DNA from 3 places in the Paenibacillus sp. Marseille-Q9583 genome. Region 3 is predicted to be linked to each of the others. Evidence: predicted binding sites of a transcription regulator. Region 3 holds the regulator's gene; each other region holds the start of a gene.
The links. The regulator Rex, encoded in region 3, represses fermentation and respiration genes when NADH is low (regulators of the CRP and FNR family bind a similar motif). The targets are predictions, from matches to a motif close to TTGTGAAATATTTCACAA.
Positions count from the first base shown of each region.

Region 1: ACWNM1_RS03835 (flavocytochrome c) is a predicted target of Rex. The motif match lies at 1,438-1,455, and genes of this name have one in related genera.
Region 2: ACWNM1_RS21020 (polymer-forming cytoskeletal protein) is a predicted target of Rex. The motif match lies at 1,929-1,946, and genes of this name have one in related genera.

Region 1 is NZ_CDRJTB010000004.1:131,363-136,524, reverse strand. Features, by position in the region: gene ACWNM1_RS03835 (flavocytochrome c) at 1-1,422, opposite strand, end outside; gene ACWNM1_RS03830 (RidA family protein) at 1,671-2,060, opposite strand; gene nhaC (Na+/H+ antiporter NhaC) at 2,075-3,562, opposite strand; gene ACWNM1_RS03820 (MalY/PatB family protein) at 3,620-4,816, opposite strand; gene ACWNM1_RS03815 (helix-turn-helix transcriptional regulator) at 4,853-5,162, opposite strand, start outside.
Region 2 is NZ_CDRJTB010000051.1:37,148-42,309, reverse strand. Features, by position in the region: gene ACWNM1_RS21030 (MFS transporter) at 1-726, opposite strand, end outside; gene ACWNM1_RS21025 (LacI family DNA-binding transcriptional regulator) at 776-1,687, opposite strand; gene ACWNM1_RS21020 (polymer-forming cytoskeletal protein) at 2,005-2,556, shown strand; gene ACWNM1_RS21015 (hypothetical protein) at 2,695-2,940, shown strand; gene ACWNM1_RS21010 (histidine phosphatase family protein) at 3,005-3,622, opposite strand; gene ACWNM1_RS21005 (LysR family transcriptional regulator) at 3,778-4,713, shown strand; gene ACWNM1_RS21000 (ABC transporter ATP-binding protein) at 4,756-5,162, opposite strand, start outside.
Region 3 is NZ_CDRJTB010000018.1:755-5,916, reverse strand. Features, by position in the region: gene ACWNM1_RS10850 (tetratricopeptide repeat protein) at 1-39, shown strand, start outside; gene dinG (ATP-dependent DNA helicase DinG) at 176-3,037, shown strand; gene ACWNM1_RS10840 (redox-sensing transcriptional repressor Rex) at 3,169-3,822, shown strand; gene ACWNM1_RS10835 (amidohydrolase) at 3,809-5,110, shown strand.

The sequences.
Region 1 (5,162 bases), on a different contig from region 3:
CAGGCCAGGAATAGCAGCGCCGTCTTTATTTAATACTTCTGTGTTCGTATTGATCTTCACGCCGCCCATGGTGTAATGAATCCCTGGGGCGATCTTAATAGCGTAGTAAGGACCCGCGGACAAATCGTTGTCCATTCCTGTTGTTCTGCCGAATTCAGCATCGTTCTTGTTCTTTACCGCGCTGTTCCAAGTATCAAGTGTCGCTTTTAGCTTATCGGCTGGCACACCGATTTCTTTCGCCAATGCTTCGATGGTATCCGCTTGGATCACGAAGCCCATTTTGTCATATTGTTCAATTGCTTTCACACGTGATTTGACGCCGGAATCAAAGACAAGCGTTGCCGCTTTTTCAGGAAGTGTATTGATCGCTTCGGTAACTTTATCACGTGTAGTCAATTCGTTTACGAACCGTGTGCCTTCGCTATTCACGAGGATAGAACCTTCGCCGCGTACAGCTTCCCCGATCAGATAAGATTTTTCTTGTTGAACTGTTGGGTGAACCTGGATTTGATCCATATCAACGGTGGTTCCGCCAAGTGCCTCAATCATCTTGATGCCGTCGCCGGTACTGCCGATTTGGTTAGTCGTTACGTATCCTTCCAGATCAGGTCTAACTTTTGATATCATATCCATGTTGGATCCAAAACCACCTGTTGTTACAACAACTGCCTTCGCTGTAATGGTTTTTTCATCAGCTTGGTTAAAGAGTACTTTGACGCCGTTAGCCTTACCGTCTTTTTGAGTAATTTCTTTAACATCCGCGTTCACAAACAGTGGAATTTCTTTTTCTTGTACGTTTCTAACCAATCCTTTGACAAGGTATTGGCCTACCGCAGAGCCGTCTTCTGGACGATGGGTACGTTTTTCGCTCATGCCGCCTGTGATCGTAATATTGTTCAGCTTAATTCCGATCGAATCCAACCAATCGATTGCACTTGCGGAATTGTCAACGAAGAAACGAAGCATCTCTTTATCGTTCGTGTCATGGCCGCCCTTTAAGGTCTCTTCATAAAACTTATCATTGCTATCTTCAATGCTTTGCTCTTTTTGAAATTTCGTTTGGGAAGCGTTCATTCCTGAGGAGGATTTACTTGTATTCCCACCTGCAACCGGCATTTTTTCTAAAATAACAGGGTTCAAGCCTTTGGCCTTAGCTTCCAGTGCAGCCGACATTCCTGCGCCACCAGCACCAACAATAACGATATCATAATTATCTTTTAATTGATCCAGTGGTGTGTAACTAGCTTCTGATGCGCCTGATACGGCTTCAGCTTTATCATTTTTGGCCGTCTCATTTACCTTACTTTTGTTCTCGTTTCCATTACTATTACCTGCGCTGTTGCTATTACTGTTACCGCAGCCTGCGATTACGAGCATGACAGAGAGAATGAGAATGAGAGCAGTACTTGTTGTCTTCTTCATCTTTATAACGCCCCTTTGTGAATGTTTTCACATTTATAATAACGCAAAGTCGATGTTTTGTGAAGGTATTTTTGTAATTAGTTATGATTACTGTTACATTTTCATGAATATTTTCATTTAAATTTCCATAAAAATCCTCATCAGCTTACTACACAAAGAAAACCGCCCTATCCAGGGCGGTCTCCTACCTTATTTTCTAATCAACGTTTACAACACCAGTTTGGGTCGTACGAACTGTCTGCCCTTACTTATGGTATATAAGCTATAACTTCAATTTCTACGAGCCCGTCCTTAGGCAGACGTGCTACTTCAACAGCGCTGCGAGCAGGGTATGGCTGAGCAAAGAATCTTCCATAAATCTCATTCACCTTAAGAAAATCATTCATATCCTTTAGGAAAACGGTCGTCTTTATTACCTGGTCCATGCTTGTACCCGCCGCTTCCAGTATGGCTTTGACATTCAGCAACGACCGTTCCGTCTGTTCCTCGACCGTAGCAGGAAAAGTCCCATTAACCGGGTCTAGTCCGAGTTGTCCTGAAGTATATAAGACGTTCCCAAGCTTTACAGCTTGAGAGTAAGGCCCAATTGCACCTGGTGCATCCGTTGTTTTTACAGTTTCTTTATGCATATTTGTCATTTTAAAAGACTCCTTTATCCAGCTTGTTCATTAGTGTTACCGTCATATTCCTTTAGCATTTCTGCCTGTTGCTCTGGTGTTAACTTCGCGATACCGAATCCCGTGAAGCCCCATATCGTCGCAAAGATTATTCCTGTCCAACAGAGAACAGCCCAAGGTAAATAATCTAGCGTTGCAACACCCAGCGTTCCCGCCATATAAGCACCTGCAGCTGTCCAAGGCAGAATAGGCTCGGTAATCGCCGCTGAATCCTCGATGGTACGTCCCAAGTTCTTCGGATGCAAGCCCCGACGGATATATGCTTCACGCAGCATTTCCCCTGGCATTAAGATGGATACCTGACCATTACTTGTAACTCCGATCATCGTAAGACCTGTAACAATGGTTGCTACGATCATTGAACCTGTGGAATGAACGAACTTCAAAAGCTTATTAACAATCAATTCCAAGGACTTCGTCAGAGATATGGTTCCAGCGAACGTGATTGCACAGAAGCAAATGAGAAGTGTCCCCATCATGGAGTTCATTCCGCCACGATTTAGGAGACGGGGTACATCTTCAATAACGTTGGCAGAATCAAATCCAGCTACGTGAACCATAGAAATATTAAAACCATTAACAACAGATGATACGACATCATTCAACGTAAAGCCCTGAAATATAAGTGCGTTGGCCATAGCGAACATAGAAGAGATCAGCATGACCGGTATTGTCGGTTTCTTCGTAATCGAACCATACAAGATGATTAATACAGGTACTAAGAGCAGCAGATTAAAGTCGTAAATGGTATCCAATGATCCCATGATCGTTCCAACCTTTTCCGGAATAACAGCACCCGCGGCATCTGTGTTTAGGCCTGTGATAATAAAGACAACGCTTGCAACGATAAAGGATGGAAGTGTGGTATATAGTAAATGTCCAATATGTTCATATAGATTGACACCTGTTGCTAATGCAGCAATATTTGTCGTGTCTGAAAGCGGTGACAATTTATCGCCAAAATAAGCACCTGCAACAACAGCACCAGCCACTGCCGCTAGGTTCGCATCCATACCCGCACCAACGCCCATAAATGCAACTCCGATCGTTCCCGCTGATCCCCAAGATGTGCCCGTACAAAGCGAAACGGCAGCTGTCGCCATAAATGCGGTAATAAGCAGGAATTGTGGACTAATGATTTTCAATCCATAAAAAATCATCATCGGGATCGTTCCGCCAACCATCCATGCCCCAATCATAAAACCAACCATAATCAGAATAAGAATGGCAGGCATCGTTTTCGCGATCTTACCAGCGATAGATTCTAGTATGTCGTTGTAGCTATAACCAAGAATAATCGCGATAATACCAGCAACAACCGCAGAGGTAATAATAAGTGGTTCTGGCGGTAATTCATACAACACATACCCTAAACTAAGTAGCACAATCATCGTAATAATCGGTAATAGTGCTAAGAACATCGTCGGCTGTTTCTTGACTTTTGGTGTTTCTGATTTGGACATGATTATTTTCCCCCTTGATACGGATCTGAGAAAGGCTACTAATGAGGTCTTTCAAGGTCATTGATAAAGCTTTTTTTCATTTAAATTTTTCAATGGATAGGCTTGGTACAGCCGATGAAAAGCTTCTTGCAACCTGGGCAGTGGCGTTGCAATATTTAAGCGGATAAAGCCTGCTCCTGATGCCCCAAAACCTGTTCCAAAGCTCACACTAACCTTCGCATCCGACTCAATCCATTGCTTTAGCTCTGCTTCGTTGGTGCTAATTGCCCTACAATCCACCCATAACAGATAGGTTCCTTCTGATTCGATCACGCGAAGCTCAGGCATATGTTCAGTTATATAAGCTTTCACCCAAGCGATATTGGTTGTGATATACCCTCGTAATTGTTCCAGCCATTCATCGCATTCCGTATAAGCCACTTCTAAAGCAGGTACTGCAAAAAAGGTGGGGTTATGACAGCCTGCTTGCTGTAAGCAATGTCTGAATTTCTCACGCAGCTGATCATTCGGAATCACGATATTAGCAATTTCAAGGCTTGCAAGATTGAAGGTCTTCCCTGGGGAAGTACAGATAAAGGATCGCTGCTCTGCCTCGGTCGATATCTTCCCGATTATCGTATGCTCATAGCCTTCATGGATAAAATCGGCATGAATATCATCCGATACAATATAAGCATCATACTTTGTACACAAGCTAACGATTCGTTCTAGTTCAGCTCGTGTCCATACTCGTCCAACCGGATTATGCGGTGAGATAAGCAGTACAATTTTAACCCCTGCTTGCATCCGCAACTCCATATCAGCAAAATCGATCTCATAACGCCCGTTCACTTCACGAAGCGGACTTTCCACTAATACGCGGTTATTTAGTTCTACCGATTTAGCAACCGGCTGATAGGCTGGAGTATGGATTAACACTTGATCACCTGGTTGAGTGAAGTTCTGAATGATCAGAGAAACCGCTTGCACAATACGAGGGCAAAACACGATCCATTCTTGCGGAACCTCCCAATCGTAAGCCTTTTTAATCCATCCCTGAACTGCCTCATAATAAGGTGGAAAAGGATCGGTATATCCATATATGCCATGCTTCGCCATCTCCGTTACTCGCTCTATCACCTGTGGAGGGGCTTGAAGATCCATATCCGCGACAGAAAGCGCTATCATTTCTCTGCCCAAAACTTGCGCCATACCATCCCATTTAGCGCAATTGGTCCCATATCGGCTAACAACCTTATCAAAGTCTATTGTCATCTAGCCCACTTCCTCTCTTGAGAGTTCTGTTTATTCTCACTTGATTTTTTGCAAATAACGATAAACTGTTGGCTCAGATATCATCAAGGTCTTAGCGACTTGAGAAACTCCACCTTTAAGTAGAAACACGCCCTGCTCGTTAAGTACTTTCACAAGTTCAATCTTCTCTTTCGAGGACAATCGCTCTGCCGGGACATTAATTTTACCGAGCACCGAATCAATCATGTGCTGGAGTAGGTCATCTACGTTTCCTTGTAAATACTCTTCCGTCTGCTTCTCTACAACCTCTTGTTGTGGTATTAACGGTACTGGTGGAAGTGTTGATCCTCCTTGCAAAATGTTTTGT
Region 2 (5,162 bases), on a different contig from region 3:
TATTGCTCTGGCGAAGGGGTATCTCCATATATAACGAACGCCATCCACAAGATCCTGTGTGAATTTTCTTTCTTCTTTAGATCCGGTATTCACTCGGTTTGGGAGTGGAAGGGAGCGGACAGCAAGAACTAGTAGAAAGGAAACGAAAAATGTAGCTCCATCAAATAATATGGCATCTGCCGCTCCAAAACTCGCTACAAAAATACCTCCAGCGGAATACCCAATCGTCCGAAAGACATTCTCTGATAGGTTCAGAATCCCGACTGCTTTTTGCACATGTTCTTTTCCAACTACAGTGGTAATTGAAGCTTGATACGCAGGGGATTGGAATAATGCTGAGACTGTCGTAAGTCCCGTTAATATGGCCACGATAATGAATGATGTAGAAGACATGGAAATGGACAGAGCAAGCGTAACTGCTAGACCGCAGCTTATCAAATCAGTGATTAACATAATGGTTCTGCGATTGATCCTGTCTGCGAGTGTGCCTCCTATCGATCCGAGTAAAGAACTGAGCAATAAATTGATTATCGTAATAAAGGCAATCATTTTAGCGCTTCCGGTCGTCTGAAGTACCCATAAACTTAAAGCAATGCTGTGAAAGGTATTTCCAAACAAAGAAATGGAATAGGAGCTGAGTAGCAGCATAAATCTCCGGTTTCCCCAAAGGGTTGGATAGGATTGTGCAGTGGTGGATGCATGTTTTGCTAAAACAGGATCTGTCATGGGTATCTCTCCTTTTAACTTAAACGTTTAAGTGAATGTCGAAAAAAAATTAATCAACAAAATAATGATTATTCTCTTGTTTGGAGTAGTCAGGACGATGTAATAACTCCTGCATTAGTTCAAAAGCAGTGGCTGATTTATCCCCAGTGAATATGAATTTCTGAACGTCTTCTCCAAGCATTTCTGGGCAATTACAGGTACATAGAACAGAAAGACGTGCGAATACCCCGGATTTTTCAACATAACTTCCGATAAACTCATTAATAACTATAGCTTCTTTGTAGATCCCCTCCGATAAGATTGTATTCAATTCCTCCATATTTTGAACTTTGAATATCGCTTTCTCAGGTAAAGGAAGACTGTCTTGGATAAAGTTAGTGAGTAAGGAATTATTGAAGCTCTCCATAATTAAACAAACCTGTGAAAGATCCTCCGGCATTATCTTTTGTAGAGCTGAACGATAATTGTAAAGAACTTGCTTAAACAGCTTATCTTCAATCATGCTGTCGATCAAAATCAAGGGGATGCCTTCTACAAAATGTTTGGAAATTGAATAGAAGGATTCATCGCGGACATCGATCAGAAAGACGGCTTCGAGCTTTCTTTCGACGATGATATTCAGAGAAGGATGGTCAGCACCAAGAGAATATAACAGCGTATGATATCCGGCATCCGTTAAACGCTGTTCCAAAGCACGGATAAAGGTGAACTGTGCATAGAGTTTCCAAGGGGGCATATAAGCAGAATGATTGACAAGTATCCCTACTAATCCCGTTTTTTTATTGGCAAGCGAACGGGCTGCTAGATTAGGAATGTAATGAAGTTCTTCGGCAAGTGACAGTATTTGATTGCGGGTCTTCTCAGGAATGGTTTGGTTATCGACGCGGTTCAGAACATAGCTTACAGTCGCAACGGAGACATTAGCTTGCAGCGCGATGTCTTTCATTGTAGTCTTTTTCATTTTCACCAGTAAACTTCTCCCTTGCTGAGATATTTATTTCCAAATATTATCATTAACACTTGAATAGAGTCAACGATTGACTTTATACCAAGAAGCAAATGATGCTTGTGTTCATTTTTATAATTTGGGTAAATAGATTTAAGAACCTAAATCAGTCAGCGAGAAGAGGTGTGACTCATGGGAGCGAATCTTAATCGGGAAGAGAGAGAGCTGTGAAACCGCTTTATATACTGACACAAATTTGTGAAATCATTCACTTAATTATTAAGAATTTTAATATATAATTAATTCATAATCAAAATTAGGGGGAATCGAAAATGAGACTATTTAAAATGATTTTAGTGGCTGGGGTTTCGGTAGCAGTATTGGCAGGTTGTGGAGCAAATGAGGATAAAGCAAACAATTCGGCGGCAACTTCAGCTCCGGCTGCTGAGCAGACAGATGCTGTCACTACAGCTTCGATCGTGAATCAAGCAGATGCATTTACTAAGGCTGTTAGCAAAGATGGAAACTGGATTGTTGCGATTCTAAATGATGTAACGATTCCTGATGAGGTTGTTGTAGCTGGAGAATTCCGTAATAAAGGAGCCGCAGATGGCGACATCTACCGTAAGATTGCCCTTTATTCGCAAGATGCTGATCACAAGATCACTGCTACTTATACACTAACCGTACCAAAGTTTACAGTACAAAGTGAGAATTTGAAAGTTGAAGGCGGAACGATTAAAGGCGATGTTTATGTAGAAGCGAAAGGCTTTACTCTGCCTGAAACCGCCACTATTGATGGTAACCTCTACTTCGCGAGCGAAGATCTGAAAACATCAGCTGTTATTGATGGAAAAGTGACTGGAACAACAGAAGTTAAATAATTTCGTAATCAACTTATATAGTAGAAGCCAATCCATAGACTATGGGTTGGCTTTTTTCTTTTTGTGATTATGTGATCTTCAGTTGATTTTCTTAATATTGAACTTATAATATTACTACCACTACTAGGAGGAACACACATGTCTAAGGAGTATTCACGCACATATATCGAAAGTGTAAAGCTTGAAATGTTAAATAGATTGGGACTTAAGCAAGTGTTCTTTAAGGAGCAAATCGGTGACGGCCTGATTTTTGAAGCGGTTGGTTTTGATAAAGGGAGCAAGCATCGTTTTTGTGTTAGACCGAAGACGAAAACAATTGACGAATTTATTTCAGGAAAATGGATGAAGGTCCGCAGCTTTACAATCAAAAGTGTGGAAATTTAAAATTGAAGTCTAAAAAGGGAACCCCATTTAAATCGGAGTTTCCTTTTTTATTTTTGAGAAGGATTCATTGATAATGTGAAGTATCGCCGTACAGATCGATAGTTGTATTGTTGTCAGTTAGGGTTACTTTACACAATGCTGTAGAGAGAATATCCGGTAGTTCCCCTAATTCCTGCAATGATTTATTGAGAAAATGAGCCATAATGACTTTCAGGGTCATCCGATGCGTGACAATAAGTACCTCATGTCCTTCATTATCGTTAATGATACGCTCAATAGTCGGCGTTACTCTTTGTTCAAGCTGACTATAGGTCTCACCTGGGGCTAGAGGAATAAAAAGATCAGGTCTGGTGAAAAAATGGGTGTACTGTAATGGATATTCTTGTTCAATCTGATCTGTGTTCATTCCTTCCCAAATGCCCATGTTAATTTCCATTAATGAAGCTTGCTGCTGAATCGGTAATCTCCGATTTCCTCGTAAAATCTGCGCAGTATGCAATGCTCTTGGACTAGTACTAGAATAAATGGCTCCTAAATTCTCACCTTCCAAACGATCTCTCAACCATTCCGCTTGCTGTTCACCTAAGGTTGTTAACGCTGAATTTTGATGTCCTTGCATTCTTTTCTGCAAATTCCATTCGGTCTGCCCGTGACGGGTTAGAAATAATACTGTCTCTTTCATTAACGAAACCTCCCTTTTGAATAGTTGTAAGTATAAGATAAATAATTATAAATAAACAATATATAATAGTTAATATTCATAATGTATAGTTATAATAAGAAAGCCGAAGGTCCGTTAAATATGATTTTATTTTATATAGTTAGGAAGAAATCAGGATGAACTATCATGTATTAAAATTATTTTATTATGTTGCGATAACAGGGAGTGTGACCAAAGCCTCCGAACGTTTGCACATTAGTCAACCCGCTATATCAGCGCAGATCCGCAAATTTGAACGGGACAATAATATCGTATTATTAGAGGTCATAGGAAAGAGAATGGTGCTAACATCGATTGGGAGAAAACTGATCGAACCACTTGAAAAGTTATTTGCTATGGGTGAACAGGTACAGCAGATTATTGAGGATTATCATAAATTTCCTGCGGGCCATATTCGGATTGCAGGTAATTATTTGGCCACAAGCTTACTCATCCCCCGGTGGGCATCATTATACAAGCAATCTTTTCCGGAGGTTAAAATTCAGATCTCTACTGCTAATTCTCATGAAGTCATGGAACAATTAAATAACTTTGAAGCGGACGTGGCGATTTATAGTGATATGGCGTTTCCTTCTCATCATACAGGGGTGTTCGAACATCGGGAGTTGTACAAGGACGAGTATGTGTTCGTAGTTTCTTCAAATCATTCTTTAGCCAAGCAGGAGGTTAGCTTTGAGGAAGTGATGGCTGAGGCATTTATTATGAGGGAGGAAGGTAGTGCAGCCAGAGAGAGAATTGTACAATTATGTGAAGAAAGAAAGGTACAACAACCGAAGATCGAACTGCAATTTAATGGAGTAAATGAGGTTATTCAAGCCGTGATTGCCGGTTATGGGATTAGTTTTGTATCAGCGTTGTTAGCAAAGCCTTATCTTGATCAGGGTATGTTAGCCAAGGTCGAAGTGGTAAATGTAGTTTCTAAGCATTCGATATGGATGAGCCACAGAAAGAAAGAGCTTCAAGAAAGCTATATCCAGTCATTTATTAAGCTCGTCATGAGACGATTAAAAGAAGAGGATAATTTATACTCGATTCCAACGCATACACCTTAATTAAAATAACTTATGAATTACGATGTATGCATTGAACTGAGATCAAAGATTGGAATGAAATTGAAGCAACTCAGGTGCACTAATGTCTTCTGCTTCAGAAGATTTAAATTGAATGTTATATAATTGTGAGTATAGCCCATTCATTTCTAATAAAGACTCATGTGTTCCTTCCTCAACAATTGAACCCTGATTTAACACGATAATTCTAGATGCTTCACGTATGGTGGATAGTCTGTGTGCAATAACTAATGTGGTTCGATTCTTCATTAACATATCAAGAGATTGCTGAATCATTCGCTCAGATTCGTTATCGAGTGCGGAAGTGGCTTCATCTAGAAGTAAGAGTGGAGCATCACGAAGAAAAGCTCTGGCAATGGCTATGCGTTGTCTTTGTCCACCAGATAAAGTCGATCCATGTTCACCTAGGATAGTGTCATAACCATGGGGCA
Region 3 (5,162 bases):
AAGCTTCATTTCGGAAATCAGCTTGTTTCATTATTGTAAATTATTACGTTTACGGTTTATTATTCCGTATTTTCATTCAAGCGATGCATCCCCTGAACCAGTGGTGTGCATCGCCTTTTTTCGCAACTTCTGTTATGCTGATTAAGAGTCTCAATTGAAAGGGAATAGAATTATAATGAAATTTGCCGTGCTTGATTTTGAAACAACGGGAACCCAATCCGTGGGTGAAATTATCCAGGTTGGCCTTGCAATTATAGAAGAAGACCGGTCCATCTCCCGGGTATATGGTTCCTACGTCAAGCCCGGAACACCGATACCTCCTTTTATAACTGGTCTAACGGGGATTACCGACGATGATGTAAAGGATGCACCTGAGCTGGATGAGATGATGATGGAGCTTGTCCCACTCTTGGATGATGTTGTGCTTGTAGGGCATAATGTCGCATTCGACTTCCATTTTTTGCAAAATGCTTTAGACCGGTGTGGGTATTTACCATTTCAAGGGCGGATTTTAGATACGATTGATTTTCTGAAAATCTGCTTTCCTTCCCTCACATCCTATCAACTAGGATCAGTTAGTGCACATTTTGGAGTGACGCATGATCGTCCGCATCAGGCAGACAGTGATGCACTCGCAACTGCTCTTGTATTGCTGAAATGTCTAGAGGAGCTCTACGATTTGCCTCTGCTGACGATTCAGAGACTCTGTGAGCTGTTTACGGAAGAGGATAGTGATCTGGGTTGGTATTTTGATGGTCTGCTGCGTGAACGGGAAGCGGAGACGCTTCAGCCCGAAGGTGATCTGACCTTCTATCGTCAATTAGCGCTTGCTGTAGGAGACTGGAACGAATTAGCTCCACCTCGAGACGAGCATGCTGAGAATCCACTACACAATTTATCTTTTACAGATTATATGGATGAAGTAACGAAACGACTTAAAGAAACTTTGCCACAGTATGAAAGCCGGGAAGCTCAGGATATTATGATCAATGAGGTGATGACGGCACTTGCCGAAGACAAGCATCTATTGATCGAAGCGGGGACAGGAACCGGTAAATCCCTTGGTTATTTATTGCCTGCCATTTACCAAAGCGTACGCACTAATGAAAAAGTCATGGTCAGCACTCATACTATTAATCTGCAGGATCAATTGCGTGAGCGTGATATTCCATTGTTAACACAGGTAGTTCCTTTTCCATTTAAAGCTGCAATTTTTAAGGGCAGAGGGCATTATTTGTGTCTTCGTAAGTTCGAACATAAAATTAATAAAAAAGACTTTATAAGTCCGAGGGAAGATGCGCTTACTGCGGCTCAGATGATCGTTTGGCTGACACAAAGTGAATCAGGAGATGACGAAGAGCTCAATCTAAGTGGACGTGGCGGAGATTTTTGGGAGACGGTGGCAAGCGATACCGATTCTTGTCTGGGTCGCTCGTGTCCTTGGTTCCGTAAGTGTTATTATCATCGGGCTAAGCATGAAGCTGGTATTGCAGACGTGGTCATTACGAACCACTCTAAGCTTTTCGCAGATGTTAAGGCTGGGCATCAACTACTTCCGGCTTATGAACATCTTGTAATAGATGAGGCCCATCATCTGGAGGACGTCGCTGGCAAGCATTTAGGCATGCATATGAAGCATTTCACGGTGGCACATACACTATCGCGTCTTTATAAGGATAGTCGAAATGGCCAGCTTCCTACACTTCGCCAAATGCTTCAGTCATCAGGCAGTGAGGAAGCTTCTGAATGGAGCGGAGTGATCGATAGAATCTATCCGGACCTGCTTACCGTAAAAGAAACCTGGGATCTGCTTAGTGATAAACTATTCAGCCTCTTGCCGGAACGTAGCGATGCAGCGGCGGGAGAAGCTGGCCAGTTAGTTATGCGGCTACTTCCTACCCGTAAACCGAAAGAATGGGATGAATTGGTTGCTTTAGAGAATACTATGAATCTGACATTAAGCGAAATTATCCGTAAAGGTGATAAAATGCTTAATGAGATGCGAGATCAAGAAGGTCAATCCTCCTCAGATAGTCTAGTTACCGATATTAGCGGCTTATTTAAGGATTTAGCTTCTATACGTGAGCAAGTACGGTTTTTTATGGGATTAAATGATGAGAATGTAGTATATTGGCTGGAGGCGAATGGAAATTATCGCAGTAAATCGCTACAGCTGTATGCCGTTCCTGTTGATGTTAGTACTCAGCTTAAGGAGCTGTTTTTCGACAAGAAGAAAAGTATCGTACTGACTTCGGCGACACTCTCTGTCGATAAATCTTTCCAGTTTATGATTGATAATCTCGGACTTAATGAAGCTGCGGAAGAGGGGCGTCTGATGACATCACTCCTGCCTTCTCCCTTTAAATATCGGGAGCAGGCGCTGTTAGTTATTCCGCGGGATTTCCCTAGTGTGAAGGGTAGTGTAGGCGATGCCCGATTTGTCGATACACTCGTACAGTCACTAGCAGAAGCAGCTATTACAACACGTGGGCGGATGCTTGTCCTGTTTACTTCTTACAAGATGCTACGCCAGGTTTATGATCCTCTGAAAGAGGCTCTAGCCTCACAAGAGATCACGGTGTTAGGTCAAGGCGTGGAGGGGGGCAGCCGTAGCAAGCTGATCCGCCGTTTTCAGGACAGTGCAGCTTCTGTACTGTTAGGAACAAGCAGCTTTTGGGAGGGTGTAGATATTCCAGGTGAAGCATTAACATGCTTGGCCATCGTGAGGCTCCCATTTCAACCGCCAAACCACCCCCTAGCGGAAGCGAAGTCTGAGTTATTACAAGCCCAGAAAAAGAATCCGTTCATGAAGTTGTCTGTTCCTCAGGCGGTTATTCGCTTCAAGCAAGGATTTGGGAGGCTGGTACGGACAGCGCAAGATCGGGGTATTGTTATTGTGTATGACACAAGGGTGATCGAATCTCACTATGGGAAGTATTTCCTCTATTCGTTGCCTGGCCCGAAAATGGAGCATATGCTTACGGATCAAATGGTTCCTCGTATAGCGGAGTGGTTGGAAGACGGAGGCGTTTCTTGAAAAAAACGTCATCGATCTTATTAATCACTCTACAAGGAAGGGCGGTATAAGAATACCGCTCTTCCTTGAGACGAGGTGCAGATATTTCGATAGGAATTGAACAGAATATCACTTAAATTAGGAGGTAAATTATGAAATCGGATAAAATATCAGAAGCCGTTGTTCGCAGACTTCCTGTGTACTTGCGTTTCTTGAATGATCTCCAGAAACGTGAAATATTAACCGTTTCCTCACAAGAACTAGGACAAAAACTTGATTTGAATCCTGCTCAAATTCGTAAAGATTTAGCTTATTTTGGAGACTTTGGTAGAAAAGGTATCGGGTATGACGTAACTTATCTTATTGAAAAAATCCGTCATATTCTGAAGCTGGATCAACAATTGAATGTGGCTTTAGTAGGAGCCGGTAACCTTGGACATGCATTATCGAATTACAATGCTTATCTGAAAGATACTATGAAGATTACCGCTATATTTGACTCCTATGCACCTAAGGTAGGGCGGAAAATCAACTCTCTTACCGTTCAACCGATGGAGGAGCTTGGTCAGACGGTTCGTGAGCAAGGTATTCGAATTGGGATAATTACTGTGCCTGATTCAGAAGCGCAGAATGTAGCAGATATTCTCATTGAGTCTGGTATTGAGGCGATTTTGAATTTTGCACCAGTGATTCTAAAAACACCATCGAATATCCGGGTTCATGCTGCCGATTTTACAACGGATTTGCAAAGCCTTGCTTATTATTTGAAAGACGGAAAGGAAGAAACCGGAAATGAAGAGCAGTAAAACGATAATTAAGGGCGGGCGTTTTCTTATTCCGGGAACGGATGAGCCGGTTCTGAATGGATATATGACTATTGAAGATGATTTGATCACTTACATAGGAAAAAAAGAGCCTTTAATGGAAGATGATGTGCAAGTTGTTGATGGCAGTCGTCTGCTGTTTATGCCAGGTCTGGTAAATACACATGGCCATGCCGCAATGTCATTGCTTCGTGGTTATGGAGATGATTTAGCACTTCAGGTGTGGCTTCAAGAGAAGATGTGGCCGATGGAAGCGAAGTTCACTGGAGAAGATGTATACTGGGGAACCTCCTTGTCGGTACTGGAAATGCTAAAAGGTGGTACTACAACCTTCTTGGATATGTACGATCATATGGACCGAGTAGCAGAGGTAGTCGAATTATCAGGCATCCGTTCCGTACTGATGAGAGGCGTAATTGGCTTATGTCCAGAGGAAGTACAAAATCACAAGCTTGCGGAAGCGATTTCTTTTGCACGAAATTGGCATGGTAAGGCTGATGGTAGAATTACGACGATGATCTCGCCACACGCCCCATATACTTGCCCACCGGACTTCTTTGTTAAGTTTGTACAAGCGGCACATGATTTGGATTTACCGATGCATACCCATATGTCCGAGACCAAACGCGAAGTGGAGCAGAATGTGGTGGATTACGGACTTCGGCCTGTAGCGCATTTAGAGAAGCTTGGAATGTTCACACGTCCGTCTATTGTTGCACATGGCGTTCATTTGAATGATGAAGAGATCGAGATACTGGCTCGTCATGATGTAGGCGTGTCTCATAACCCAGGAAGTAATCTGAAACTGGCTAGTGGAGTGGCTCGGGTTACGGATCTTCTAAAGGCTGGTGTGAAGGTGTCACTGGGTACAGATGGTGCGGCAAGCAATAATAACCTGGATATGTTTGAAGAGATGCGTCTTGCAGCCCTCATTCATAAAGGTGTAAGTGGTGATCCGACGGCTGTCCCAGCTCCGGAAGCGCTGCGTATAGCTACAGAGTATGGCGCAAAGTCTATCTTTTTAAATGATGTGGGTAGACTCGCTGTTGGCATGAAAGCGGACTTTATCGCGATTGATATAGACCAGCCGCATTTGCTACCACACACAGATCTGTTGTCTCATGCTGTATACTCTGCCAGCGCCAAGGATGTTGAGCATGTATGGGTGAATGGTAAACAGGTTGTAAAACATGGACAATGTGTAACGCTAGATGAGGAAGCAATCCGTCGTAAGGCGCAAGAATCATTTGATGGACTGCTTAAACGGTAGTCTAAGATCATAACGAATAACTGAAAGGCTGTGACTTTCTGCGATTGCAAAG